Regions from separate parts of the Thiobacter aerophilus genome, predicted to be linked through region 3. Evidence: predicted binding sites of a transcription regulator. Region 3 holds the regulator's gene; each other region holds the start of a gene.
The links. The regulator sigma-54, encoded in region 3, starts transcription at its own class of promoters, with help from an activator protein. The targets are predictions, from matches to a motif close to TGGCANGNAANCTGCTTT.
Positions count from the first base shown of each region.

Region 1: the regulator sigma-54 is predicted to act here: its motif matches at 1,186-1,203, upstream of pepA (flocculation-associated PEP-CTERM protein PepA).
Region 2: the regulator sigma-54 is predicted to act here: its motif matches at 1,158-1,175, upstream of glnA (glutamate--ammonia ligase).
Region 4: the regulator sigma-54 is predicted to act here: its motif matches at 1,502-1,519, upstream of V6E02_RS02595 (ammonium transporter).

Region 1 is NZ_JBAJEX010000002.1:241,493-243,692, forward strand. Features, by position in the region: gene V6E02_RS04520 (ThiF family adenylyltransferase) at 1-1,085, shown strand, start outside; gene pepA (flocculation-associated PEP-CTERM protein PepA) at 1,268-2,116, shown strand.
Region 2 is NZ_JBAJEX010000004.1:214,698-216,897, forward strand. Features, by position in the region: gene V6E02_RS07325 (cation diffusion facilitator family transporter) at 1-1,067, shown strand, start outside; gene glnA (glutamate--ammonia ligase) at 1,231-2,200, shown strand, end outside.
Region 3 is NZ_JBAJEX010000002.1:28,390-30,589, reverse strand. Features, by position in the region: gene hpf (ribosome hibernation-promoting factor, HPF/YfiA family) at 1-275, opposite strand, end outside; gene V6E02_RS03400 (RNA polymerase factor sigma-54) at 290-1,735, opposite strand; gene lptB (LPS export ABC transporter ATP-binding protein) at 1,891-2,200, opposite strand, start outside.
Region 4 is NZ_JBAJEX010000001.1:496,692-498,891, forward strand. Features, by position in the region: gene V6E02_RS02590 (cob(I)yrinic acid a,c-diamide adenosyltransferase) at 1-262, shown strand, start outside; gene V6E02_RS02595 (ammonium transporter) at 266-1,468, opposite strand; gene V6E02_RS02600 (EAL and HDOD domain-containing protein) at 1,772-2,200, shown strand, end outside.

The DNA.
Region 1 (2,200 bases), 210 kb from region 3:
CCCAGCGCCCGCCCGAGGCGCCGCCGCCCCAGGACATCATGGAGCAACTCATCGAACTCGCGCGCTGGGCACCGAGCGGGGACAACACCCAGCCCTGGCGCTTCCAGGTGATCGACGCGCGGCACCTGGTGGTGCACGGCTTCGACACCCGCGACCACTGCGTCTATGACCTGGACGGCCACGCCAGCCAGCTCGCCCTGGGCGCCCTCTTGGAAACCCTGGTCCTTGCCGCCGGCCACCTAAAACTGCGCGCAAACATCGAGCGGCGCCAAGGCCCGGACACACACCCCACCTTCGATGTGGCGCTCGAGCCGGACGCGGCGATCATCCCCGATCCGCTGGCCGGTTTCATCCGCATCCGCTCTGTCAATCGCCGGCCCTATTCCACCCGCCCCCTGACTACCCGGGAAAAGGCCGAGCTGGAAGCGGCCGTGGGCCCGGAGTGGGAGGTGCGATGGTTCGAGGGCTGGGCGGCGCGCTGGCGCGTGGCCTGGCTCGCGTTTCGCAATGCCCATCTGCGCCTCACCCTGCCCGAGGCCTACGCGGTCCATCGGGACATCATCGAGTGGAACGCCCGCTACAGCACCGACCGCGTGCCGGACCAAGCCATTGGCCTGGACCCCCTCACCTTACGCCTCACCCGCTGGGTGATGACCTCCTGGAAACGGGTACGCTTCTTCAATCGCTGGCTGGCAGGCACCCTGGTGCCGCGCCTCGAACTCGACTTGCTGCCGGGCCTTGCCTGCGCCGCCCACTTCGCGCTGATCGCCAAACGGGCCCCGCAAGGGGTGGATGATTACATCGCCGCCGGGCGGACGGTGCAGCGCTTCTGGCTGGCGGCCACCCGGCTGGGTCTCCAGCTGCAGCCGGAAATGACGCCGGTAATCTTCAGCCGCTATGCTCGAGAAGGACGGGCTTTCTCCGCCGCGCCCCACGCAACCCGGGAGGCCCAGGCCATCCGCGATGCCTTCGACCGACTGATGGGATCCGCCGCCCCGCGGACCCTCTTCCTCGGGCGAGTAGGCCATGCCCCTGTGGCCTTCGCGCGGTCTGTGCGTCGGCCCCCCAAAAGCCTCCTCACCTAAGCGGCGGCGGCCGGGGCTTTGTCGGATTTTTTTACACTTCGCGCCGCGCTGGTGCCGGTGCAGCTTCCTAACACATTGATCCAAAACGATTATGGACCGTTGGCACGTCACTTGCTAATCAGTGGACACACAAATCTGCCGGGCTGGGCCCGGGCCCTCCAACCCAAGACTAGGAGATCACCATGCACAACGCTTTCAAACAGGTCCTGGCGGCCGCTGGCTTTGCGCTGGCCTGCGCCCCCATGAGCGCCTCGGCCTTTCTTCAGAACTGGAAATTCGATCCCGACGGCTCCGGGTCCGCTAGCGCCTTCACCGTGAACGAGTATCTGGATTACATCGGCAACAGCTATATCCAAAACAGCATCTCCGGCTCGAGCTTTACCTTCAGCGACAACGGTGTGTTCGTCGTTAGCGGGAATGACGGAACCCCCTGGGTAGGCCTGAATGCCAAGCCGGTGGAAATCACCGGCCTGCTCCAAAACGCAACCGGTTCCGGCACCTTGGGCGGGAGTTTCACCTTCAACCCGGGCGGCACGCTTACGCTCTATTCGCATGCGGGTTTCGACTACGGTAGCACCAACGGCTTCTTTGGCGCCAACAATGGCACACCCTTCGCCACCTTGAGCCTGGTGGGCGGCGGGGGCGTAGTCAACACATCCGGCCTGCCCAATGGCAACATCAGCATGATCTTTGCCTTCACTAATCTTTCCTGCGGCTACGCCTTCGATAGCCTGGGCAACGACCTCTGCACTTTGGTGCCCTCGCTGCCGCCCATTTTGTTTGGTTTCACCACCACCAATGCGAGCTATGTGGCCAACCCCAGCACCAATGTGAAACAGGAAGTGGCAGTAGAGCTTTCCTGCGGCGGGGTTGCGAACTGCGGCTATGGCACCAGCTTCAACCAGCCGCCCACCAACTTCATCGTCAGCAACAATGGCCAGTTCCGTCTCATCCCCGAGCCGGCAACCTTGGCCCTCTTGGGCGGCGGGCTGGTGGCCCTGGGCTTGCGTCGGCGCAAGGCCTTGGCCTGAACCGACCCGCCCTCCATTTTGCCTCGAAGCGACGGCCCCGATCTCGGGGCCGTTTTTTTGGCGGGTTGGGGCAACCCTTCCCCT
Region 2 (2,200 bases), on a different contig from region 3:
TCCAGATCATCGTGGGATATCTGGGCCGTTCCCAGGCGCTGGTGGCCGATGGCCTGCATTCAGCTTCCGACCTGCTCTCGGATTTCTTGGTGCTGTTCGCCAACCGCCACGGCAGCCGCGGCGCCGACGCCAACCATCCATACGGTCATGCGCGCATCGAAACAGCCGCCACCCTGGCGTTGGGCGCGATGCTCATGGGCCTGGGCGCGGCGCTCCTTTGGGGAGCAGGGGTGCGGCTGGGGAACCCCGCCGCGATTCAGCCGGTGCACGTGGCCACGCTCTACATCGCCCTAATCACCTTAGCCGGGAAAGAAGCGCTGTTTCGCTACATGATGGTGGTGGCGCGGCGCCTGCGCTCCCAGATGCTGGTGGCCAATGCCTGGCATTCCCGCTCCGATGCGGCTTCCTCCCTGCTGGTTGTGCTGGGCATTTCTGGCAATCTGCTGGGTTATCGCTTCCTCGATCTCGTCGCAGCCTTGCTGGTGGCCTTCCTCATCATTCGCATGGGCTGGAAAATGGCCTTCCAGGCCCTGTCCGAACTAATCGACACGGGCTTGTCGGAGGAGGAGGTTGCGGCCATCCGGGCCACCCTAGAAGGCACGCCGGGGGTGCGTGGCCTGCATGAGCTGCGCACCCGGCGCATGGGCGACCAGGCGCTGGTTGACGCCCACGTGCTGGTGGACGAAAGGATCAGCGTCTCGGAAGGCCACCACATCGCCGAGCGGGCGCGCAAGCGGGTGCTGGAACACCACGACGTCTTGGATGTGATGGTGCACGTGGACCCGGAGGACGATGCCCTCGTCAAGCCCTCGGCCCACCTGCCGCCCCGGGAAGCGTTGCTCGCCCGCCTGCGCGCCGCCTTGGGCGAAACCTTGCCCGAACCGCAACGGGTGCAGTTTCATTACCTGGACGGGCAGGTGGAAGTAGAAATCCTGCTGCCTGAAAACCTCTGCGCCGACCCCGCGCGAATAGAAGCCCTAAGATCCCGCATCCAGACGCTCAAGACGCAGGATCCCCTGTTCCGCGCCATCCGCGTACATGCGGATTATCCTCAAATTGGTGCATGAAAGAAGGGTTACGCACCATGCTGGTGCGTAACCCCAGACACATGGGAGATACCACTTTGTGGCACAATGGTTTTTTTCGCTTTTCCTGTTTGGCATGCTTCCTGCTTTAGCAGGCGAAGCCTGAAAATCCCCTTTCCTTTCCATTTGCTTTGAGGAGAAACCCATGGCGGTCGCCGATGTCATGAAAATGATCAAGGACAACGAAGTGCGCTTCGTTGACCTACGCTTCACCGATACCCGCGGCAAGGAGCAGCACGTCTCCGTGCCGGTGTCTGCCTTCGACGAGGATAAGTTCGAGTCGGGCCATCCCTTCGATGGCTCATCCATCGCCGGCTGGAAAGGCATCCAGGCTTCCGACATGATACTCATGCCCGACCCGGATACCGCCAACATGGATCCCTTCATGGAAGAGCCCACGCTCATCCTCACCTGCGACGTGATCGAACCGTCGGACATGAAGGGTTACGACCGCGACCCGCGTTCCATCGCCAAGCGCGCCGAAGCCTATCTCAAGTCCACCGGCATCGCCGATACCGCCTATTTCGGTCCCGAGCCCGAGTTCTTCATTTTCGACTCCGTGACTTGGCATGACGACATGTCGGGCTGCGCTGTGAAGATCCAATCCGAGGAAGCCGCCTGGTCCTCCGGCGAGCAGACCGAGGCCGGCAACCTGGGCCACCGCCCCAAGGTGAAGGGCGGGTATTTCCCCGTGCCGCCGGTGGATTCCCTGCAGGATATCCGCTCTGCCATGTGCCTCGCGCTGGAGGAAATGGGCGTGCCAGTGGAGGTGCATCACCACGAGGTGGCCACCGCCGGCCAATGCGAGATCGGCACCCGTTTCAGCACCTTGGTCAAGCGCGCCGACTGGACCCAGATCCTCAAATACGTGGTGCACAACGTGGCCCACCAGTACGGCAAGACGGCAACCTTCATGCCCAAACCCATCGTCGGCGACAACGGCTCCGGCATGCATTGCCACCAGTCCCTGTGGAAGGATGGCCAGAACCTGTTCGCCGGCAACGGCTATAGCGGCCTGTCCGAACTGGCGCTCTACTACATCGGCGGCATCATCAAACATGCCCGGGCGCTCAATGCCATCACCAACCCGGGCACCAACTCCTACAAGCGCCTGG
Region 3 (2,200 bases):
TTCTTTTCCTTGTGCTTGAGTACCTGGCGGTCGAGTTTGTCGGCGAGTGCATCGATGGCGGCATACATGTCCGCGTCCTGGCTTGCGGCGAAGAGATCGCGACCGCTTACGTGGATGTTGGCTTCCGCTTTGTGAATCAGCTTTTCCACGGAGAGGATCACGTTGACGTCGATCACGTGGTCGAAGTGACGGGTAATGCGTTCCAGTTTGGCCTTGACGTAGTCGCGAATCGCGGGGGTGACTTCTACGTGATGCCCGGTGACGGTGAGGTTCATGGTGTGTGCTCCTGTTAGAAGGCCTTACGAAGACTGGCCGGCGGAATCTGCAGTGATTCGCGATACTTGGCAATGGTGCGGCGGGCGACGATGATGCCCTGCTTGGCCAGGATGTCGGCGATCTGGGCATCAGACAGAGGCCGCGTGCGGTCTTCTGCCGCCACCAATTGCTTGATCAGCGCGCGGATCGCCGTGGCGGAACAGGCGCCGCCGGACTCGGTTGCGACATGGCTGCCGAAGAAATACTTGAGCTCGTAGATGCCCCGCGGTGTAAGCATGTATTTCTGCGTGGTGACGCGTGAGACGGTGGATTCGTGCAAGCCCACCGCTTCCGCGATCTCGCGCAGTACCAGCGGCCGCATGGCCACCTCGCCGTGTTCCAGGAAATGGCGCTGGCGATCGACGATGGCCTGGGAGACACGCAGGATGGTGTCGAAGCGCTGCTGCACGTTCTTGATCAGCCAGCGCGCTTCCTGCAGCTGACTGGCGAGTTCCTTGCTGGTGGCGTTGCGGTTGCGGCGCAGGATGTCGGCATAGACCCGGTTGATGCGCAGTTTCGGCATGGCCTCTGGGTTGAGGCGCACCAGCCAGCGGTCCTTGATTTTGCGAACCTCTACGTCGTGCACGATGTAGCGCGTTTCATCCCGGCCATAGGCCGCGCCCGGTCGGGGCGTGAGATGGGTGATGAGCTCATGCGCCTCGCGCAGCAATTCATCCGAGCATTGCAACAGCTTCTTCAGTTTGTTGAAGTCACGTGCCGCGAGCAGGTCCAGATGCTCCCGCGCGATGTTGATCGCCAAGTCGCGTGCCGGCTCGGGTGCCTCACTGTTTTCCAGCTGCAGCACCAGGCATTCCGCCAGGTTGCGTGCGCCTACCCCGGGCGGGTCCATGTTTTGCAGATGCTTGAGGGCGGCGGTGAGTTCCAGCGGATCCACCTCCAGCTCCGGCGGCAGCATTTCCGCGATTTCGCTGAGTGGTTGCTTGAGATACCCGTCTTCGTCGAGGGCGTCGATGATTAGGGCGATCAGACTCTTGTCCCGCTCGGAGACGGTGAGCAGGTTGAGCTGCCATAACAGATGCTCGCGCAGTGTTTCCGCACCAGTGGCCAGTTGGGGGAAATCGCCTTCTTCGTCCTCGCCTCGTGGACCGCTGGGAATATCCTGGTCCCAGAGGCTCTCGGGTACCTCGGCGCTTTCCGGCGCGCCTTCCACTTCCACTTTGCTGACGGCCTCCTCGGTGATTGGAGCCGGCAGCGTCGTGGCGAAACCATCCAGGGCCGGCGCGCCGCCTTCCTCCTCGCTTTCCAGGTCGTAGCGCTCTAGCAGGGGGTTTTCCTGGAGCATGACTTCCAGCTCCTGGTTGAGTTCCAGGGTGGAGAGCTGCAGCAGGCGGATGGACTGCTGCAGTTGGGGCGTGAGCGTGAGCTGCTGGGAAAGCTTGAGCTGCAGACTGTGTTTCATAGGGGACTAGCCCAGCTCCGTGCCGGATGTGTGATCGGCTGGCAGCCGACCGTGCTTACGGCGGGCGTCACCTGCCTAGGCTCGAGCCCGAATAGTCCTTCAGGCCGGTTGCATTAGCATGAGCCCTGCATTCCGGATGAAGGCGCGGTTTGGGCTCAGAGGCGAAAATGCTCGCCGAGATAGACCCGTCGCACCGCCTCATTATAAACAATTTCATCCGGCTGTCCGCTGGCCAGAACCGAACCTTCGTTGATGATGTAGGCCCGGTCGCAAATGCCGAGGGTTTCGCGCACGTTGTGATCGGTGATCAGCACACCGATGCCCCGCTGCGACAGGAAACGGATGATCTTCTGGATGTCCAGCACGGCGATGGGATCGACTCCCGCGAAGGGTTCGTCGAGCAGGATGAAACGCGGTCGCGTGGCCAGTGCCCGGCCGATTTCCACGCGCCGGCGCTCGCCGCCG
Region 4 (2,200 bases), on a different contig from region 3:
TGTGGAGGCGCTCAATGCGCCCCTGCCTCCCCTACGCGAGTTCATCCTGCCCGGCGGCAGCCACGCGGCCGCAGTCTGTCATCTGGCACGCGCAGTGTGCCGGCGCGCGGAACGCGGTCTGGTGGCGCTTGCGAGTGAGGACACCGTCTCACCCGCTGCCCTGCGTTATCTCAACCGGTTGTCCGACCTGTTGTTCGTGCTCGCGCGGGCCATCAACCGCAGCCTGGACATGCCGGACGTGCTATGGCAGCCCCGCGGCTGAGTGCTACCACGGGGCTTCTTGTTCCGGGGTCGCGGAAATACGGTGGATCGACAAATCCGCGCCAGTGAATTCCGCTTCCTGATCCAGCCGGATACCCACGGTCGCCCGTAGGGCGCCGTATACCAGGAGGCCACCGGCCAAGGCGATGACCGCGCCCAGCAGGGTCCCCACCGCCTGGGCTGACAGGCTCACGCCGCCCAGGCCACCCAGTGCCTCGCGTCCGAAAATGCCTGCGGCAATGCCCCCCCAGGTGCCGCACAGACCATGCAGTGGCCATACGCCCAGCACGTCGTCGATCTTCCATTTGTTCTGGGTGAGCGTGAACATCCACACAAAGAGGCCGCCGGCCACGCCGCCGGTCACCAGGGCGCCGACGGGGTGCATGATGTCGGAGCCCGCGCAGACGGCCACCAGTCCTGCGAGAGGACCGTTGTGCACGAAGCCCGGGTCGTTGCGTCCGGCGAGCAGGGCCACCAGAGTGCCGCCCACCATGGCCATCAGGGAGTTCACCGCCACCAGGCCGCTAATCTTGTCCAGGCTCTGAGCCGACATCACATTGAAACCAAACCAGCCCACAATCAGGATCCACGCCCCCAGGGCGAGAAAGGGAATGCTAGACGGCGGGTGGGCGCTGACCATTCCATCCTTGCGATAGCGCCCGCGTCGTGCACCCAGCATCAACACCGCCGCCAGCGCGATCCAGCCCCCCACGGCATGCACCACCACCGAGCCGGCGAAGTCGTGGAACTCTGCACCAAAGGTGGCGGCAAGCCAGCTCTGTACGCCCAGGCGATGATTCCACGCGATACCCTCGAACAGCGGATAGAGGACGGCCACGATCACGAAGGTAGCGGCAAGCTGGGGATAGAAACGCGCCCGCTCGGCAATGCCGCCAGAAACGATAGCAGGAATCGCCGCAGCAAAGGTCAGGAGGAAGAAAAACTTAACCAACTCGTAGCCATTGCGCTCGGCGAGGGCCCCCGCGCCGGCGAGGAACTGGGTGCCATAGGCCACCCCATGGCCGATGAAGAAGTAGGCTACGGTGGAAACGCAGAAATCACTGAGGATCTTGACCAGGGCGTTGACCTGATTCTTTTGGCGCACCGTCCCCAATTCTAGAAAGGCGAACCCCGCATGCATGGCGAGCACGAGGATCGCACCGAGGAGGAGGAACAACGTATCGGAACTGGAAGTCGGCAGCGACATGAATGGCTCCTTGGTCACACGAACCCCGGACCACAAGCACGGACCGTGCCGGCTTACGGGTCCGCACCAAGTGTGCGCGAGAACGCGCTTTTCTGGGGCTGCCCCGAAACCTGACTGAATCTTTTTGGTGCAAATTGCCCGCGCGATGCACTAGAAATGAGCGCCTGGCAGCCTGCGCCGGAGACGGTGATTCGGGAGAAAGGGGGTTTAGCGCCGCGCCAGAAGCTTACCGTCATGTAACGCAGGCTTTTCTAAAGATCCGGCATATCCGGACGTTAAAGCCCGCATACTGCGGAGCCCACAATGACCTGGAAATTCCTACCCCGTCCATCGGATCGGCGCACGCCCCCGGCCTCGCCGCCGTCGGGTGGTGCGCCCGCCGATGATGTAGTCCAAGGCCCGGACACACCGCAGACGGTTTTCTTGGCGCGCGAGCCCATCATCGATGTCACGCAGCGGGTCGTGGGTTATGCGCTCCTGGTGCGCGCTGGCGGTCTTTTGCCCCCCGGAAAGCCGCGCCATGCCGCCGAAGAAATCAACCTCGTGCTGGACACCCTGAACCGCTTCGGCGTGGAACAGGCCCTCGGCGAGAAGCAGGGTTTTCTGCGCCTGGGCGTGCCTTGCCTGTTGAGCGATCTGGTGGAGGTCATTCCCAGGCAGCGCTTCGTGCTGGAATATGGCGCACCCGAGCCGCTAGACGAAGCCAGTTTGAGCCGTCTTGCCACCCTGCGT